Regions from separate parts of the Rhodococcus sp. CX genome, predicted to be linked through region 2. Evidence: riboswitches for the same ligand, from Rfam matches in the RefSeq annotation. Region 2 holds a riboswitch; the other holds the start of a gene.

Region 1 (2,399 bases), on a different contig from region 2:
GGTCGCTTCGTCGCAGGAGATGCCGACGTGGTCGTCGTCGACGAGGCGCAGGTTGAGGCCCGCCTCGCGAGCGGTCGTGACGATCTGTACGGCGCGACCGGGAACCCGGGCCAGAACGGTGTCGAAGAACTCGGCGTGCACGATCTCGATGCCGGCGGCGCGCAGCGCGGCGGCGAGGGTTTCGGCGTGCGCCGCGACCCGGCGTGCGATCGCGGTCAGGCCGTCGGCGCCGTGGTACGAGGCGTACATCGCGGCCAGGACCGCCAGCAGAACCTGCGCGGTGCAGATGTTGCTCGTCGCCTTCTCGCGGCGGATGTGCTGTTCACGGGTCTGCAGGGCCAGCCGGTAGGCGGGATCTCCGTCCGCATCGACGGACAGGCCGACCAGGCGGCCCGGAAGGTTGCGGGTGTGCGCCGTGTTCACGGCGAGGTAGCCGGCGTGCGGGCCACCGAAGCCCATGGGCACACCGAAGCGCTGGGTGGTGCCGAAGCAGGCGTCCGCGCCCTGCTCGCCGGGCGGGGTGATCAACGTCAGGGCCAGCAGGTCGGCGCCCACCGCCACGAGTGCACCGCGGTCGTGTGCGGCGGCGATGATCGGGGCGGCGTCGAACACCCGTCCGGATGCGCCGGGGATCTGGAGGATGACCCCGAAGAAGTCGCCCTCCGGCAGTCCGTCGTCGACGAGATTCGCGGTGACGATCTTGATGCCCAGCGGCTCGGCGCGGGTGGCGAGGACGGCCGCGGTCTGGGTGAAGAGATCGGAGTCGACGAGCACGCGGGGGCTCTTCGACTTGCGGTTGGCGCGGCGGAGCAGGGTCATCGCCTCAGCGGCGGCGGTGCCTTCGTCGAGCATCGACGAGTTCGCGACCTCCATGCCGGTGAGGTCGGAGACCATCGTCTGGAAGTTGAGCAGGGCCTCGAGCCGGCCCTGGCTGATCTCCGGCTGGTACGGGGTGTACGCCGTGTACCACGCCGGGTTCTCGATGATGTTGCGCAGCAGCACCGGCGGCGTGAGGGTGCCGTAGTAGCCCTGACCGATCATCGAGGTCGCCACGGTGTTCTGCGCCGCGAGCTCGGTCAGCGCGGCCAGCACCTCGTGTTCGGACAGCGGCGCGTCCAGCACGTCCAGCCCGTCGGCGATCCCTCCGGTGGCCGGGTCCAGGATCGCGGCCGGCAGTGCCTTCGCCGCGAGGTCTGCGAGTGCGTCGACGCCGACGACGTCGAGGATGCGGCGCAGTGCCGCCTGATCGGGGCCGACGTGACGGTCGGCGAACGTGGAGGTGACGGCATCTGTCATGTGCGATTCCCGGGTGATCGGAGGTCCACGTCCGCGCACGGTCGCACGGCGTGCTTCCCTCCCCCTCTGTCGCGAGCTCGGCGGGCGAGCGCCTGAGAGATTCGGTGACCGGACGTCCGGTCCCTTTCCCCGTGGGCGGGTGGGTGCTCCCACCGCTTTCCAGAGGCGTCGGAGCCCGCACGGTCCTCGGTACCTGAGAGATTGACGGGGAGGTGCTGCTCCTTCGGTGCCCGGATCGGATCCGGAACTCTCCCGTGCGGCGGCGACGCATTGGCGATTCTAGTCCACGGCGATCGCCGCAATCGCGGTCACGGACGCCTTCACGGTGTGATGAACGTCTAAAATCCCCGGCTCTAGCCGATGCGGCGATTGATGCGGTTGCGGCGACGGGACGCAAGCTCGTCCTCGGGTCGCTGCTCGGCGGCGCCTCCGTCGGCGCGCTCGGCCGGGAAGTCCGCGATGCTGCCGGTCAGCTCGCGCATCGCACCGCTGACCGCGATACCGAACACGCCCTGTCCGCCCTGCAGTAAATCGACGACTTCCTCGGGCGACGTACATTCGTACACGGTGGTGCCGTCGGAGAACAGCGTGATCTTCGCCAGGTCCCGCACCCCGCGCTCACGCAGGTGATCGACCGCGACGCGGATGTTCTGCAGCGAGATGCCCGTGTCCAGCAACCGCTTGACGATCTTGAGGACCAGGATGTCCTTGAACGAGTACAGTCGCTGGCTTCCGGAACCGGCTGCGCCACGGATCGACGGCACGACGAGGTTCGTTCGAGCCCAGTAGTCGAGCTGGCGGTAACTTATTCCGGCGATCTGGCATGCGATCGGAACGCGATAACCGACGAGTTCGTCGGGAACCGAGTCGTCGGGGAACAGACCCGGCTGGATGTCGTCCGTTTGTTGCGTCGACGACATCGAGGTCGAGCGGTTCCCTTCGTCGATATCGCCGTGCCCCTGTCCCTGCGGCCGATCTCGCACTGTGTTGACTCCCTCTTACGTGCCCACCCGTCGCCCCGTAACAACGGACGGGCGGATTCCCCCCCACCCATCCGATCGTCGCGTGCTAGTCAAGGCCCGTCGAGCAGATCCGAATTGCGG
Region 2 (2,399 bases):
CGAAGGCCTCCCGATGGTCCTCGGGGCCGAGGACCGCGATCGTCGAACTGGTTTCGGTCAGGCCGTAGGCGTTGACGAATCCGGTGTCGCCGAACGCCGCGAGAGCACGTTCGAGGACCGGTTGGGGCATCCGTGCGCCGCCGTAGGCGAGCGACCCGAGCGTGGGGACGTCGGCGGGCGCGCCGTCGAGGTGGTCGACGATGCGGGCGAGCATCGTGGGCACCACCATGGCGCTGGTGACCCCCTCCGTCCGGACGAGGTCGAGCCATCCCTGCGGCGTGAAATCGGGCAGGTAGACCATGCGGCGACCCGAGTAGACGTTGCTCAGGACGGCCCCGAGGCCTGCGATGTGATACGGCGGGGTGCTCACCAGGGTCGCGTGTTCCTCTGCCGCGGAACCGAATTCGACGGTGTTGAGGAGGTACGACAGAAGGTGCCGGTGACGGAGCAGCACGCCCTTCGGAGCCGAGGTGGTACCGGAGGTGAACAGCACGATCGCCGTGCCCTCGTCCTCCGAGCGATCGGCCTCCAACGGCTCCGTCGCGTTCGCCAGTCCGAGAAATTCGTCCGTCGAGACGATGCGGCTCGCGCATCCGTCGAGTTTGGTCACGTACTCGGCGTCCGCCACGACCACCGGATCGTCGAGTCGGTCGATCAGTTCGAGCAATTGCGGGGCCGGAAGCCGGTAGTTCAAGGGAGCCAGGGGGATTCCGGCGCGCCCCGCTGCGAACATCAGCGTGGGGAGCACCGGACTGTTGACGCCGACGAAGACGACGTGGCGGGCTCCGAGCTCGGCGAGCAGGCCCGCACCGCGCGAAGCGAGTTCGTCGAGTTGCCGATAGGTCGTGCCGTTCGCCCGCGGACCCAGAGCGATCCGATCGGGGGTGGCGGCAGACGCCATGTCGAGGACCATCCCGATGCCCATATGACCACCTGTCTGTAGATGCCGTTGCCGTACGAGAGAAGAGACGAGTCGACCGGTGGTCCCGATTCGTCGGAATGCGAAATCACCGATGCGCGCCGGTCGAAAAACCGTGTGACCCACACCATAGCAATTATGCCTATATTTGTGAAGGTATCTGACGATCTTTTCCGATATGGCCTGTGACCTGCGAAAACAACCCGACATGCTCACGCACCCGCAGCCATGACATACTTGACGCCACAACTGAACAGCCACCCGAACCGCGGCGGGAGAGTCCCGCACAGCAGCGGGCGCCGAAGGAGCAACCTCCCCGGGAATCTCTCAGGCCCCCAGACCGCCGTGGCGAGGCTCCTCTGGAAAGCAACCCGTCCGGGTTCACCGAAGGTGTAAGCGGATCACGTCCGCGAAAGCTCTCAGGTCAATGACAGAGCGGGGAAACGACATCACCCGCTGGTGCCGCAGTGCACCCTGGCCTGAGGAATACGTGTGACCGTTTCCCTCGGCGCGCCGCCGCGCGCCCAAGTTTCCGCCGCGCCGCCGCGCGCCCAAGTTTCCGCCGCGCCGCCGCGCGCCCAGCTTCCCGCTCCCGCTCCCCGATCCGCGCCCTCCCGCGACCGGCGATTCGGCGTCGTCGCCATCGTCCTGTCCGCCACGGCGATGGGCGCGGCCGGTCTGTTCGGACGCATGGCCACGCCCGACGGCGCGGTGCTCGGTGAGGCCCTGACCTTCGGGCGCATGGCGGTGGGCGCGGTGGGCATGCTGGTGCTGCTCGCGTTCACCCGTCGTCTCGGGCAAGTGCGGCGAGTCCGCCTGTCCGCGTCGGTCGTCGCAGGTGGGGTCTTCCTCGGCCTGTCGCTGGCCACCTACCTGTCCGCGACCGTCCTGACCGACCTGTCCCGGGCCGTCGTGTTGCACTATCTCGGACCGGTCGTCGCGACCGTCCTCGCCCGCGTGGTGTTGAAGGAATCGATCACGCGCCTCGACGCGTTGTCACTCGGCGCGGCGTTCGTCGGCATGCTGTTCGCGGCCGGTTTCATCGGCGGGACTTCCGGCGGTGGCGAGCAGGAGACGCTGGGGACCGTGCTCGGGGTCGCGTCGGGGATCTTCTACGGCGCCGCCCTGCTGTGCTACCGCTACCGGAGCGACATGCCGTCCGACGTCCGGTGCTTCTGGAACTTCGCCTTCGGCGCGATCGCGACCGCGGCGATGGTCGTGGTGACGCGGCCCGATCTGTCGGGCATGACGGCGAGCAACTGGGCTTGGGCGGCGGGGTTCTTCGTCGTCTGCGGTCTGTTCGCCCTGGGGTTGCTGGTGGTCGCCGGTAAGCACCTGCGTGCCGCCGAGCTCTCGGGTCTGTCCTATCTCGAAGTGGTGGTGGCCCTGACGATCGGCGTGCTGGCATTCGGCGAGGCCGCGTCCACCCTGGCCGTGTTCGGTTCGGCGCTGATCCTGGTGGCGATGGCGCTGCCGCTGC

What was found. A riboswitch is a leader RNA that binds a small molecule or an ion and turns the genes downstream of it on or off. The one in region 2 is predicted to bind glycine.
Region 1: it holds a riboswitch for glycine, as region 2 does, so the genes downstream of both, gcvP (aminomethyl-transferring glycine dehydrogenase) here and I0Q12_RS18240 (DMT family transporter) in region 2, are expected to answer to the same signal.

What each region holds. Positions count from the first base shown of each region.
Region 1 covers NZ_JADZGH010000026.1:9,090-11,488, reverse strand. Annotated here, with positions in the region: gene gcvP (aminomethyl-transferring glycine dehydrogenase) at 1-1,296, opposite strand, end outside; glycine riboswitch at 1,467-1,561, opposite strand; gene I0Q12_RS02425 (MerR family transcriptional regulator) at 1,650-2,216, opposite strand.
Region 2 covers NZ_JADZGH010000172.1:1,665-4,063, forward strand. Annotated here, with positions in the region: gene I0Q12_RS18235 (class I adenylate-forming enzyme family protein) at 1-925, opposite strand, end outside; glycine riboswitch at 1,182-1,272, shown strand; gene I0Q12_RS18240 (DMT family transporter) at 1,412-2,399, shown strand, end outside.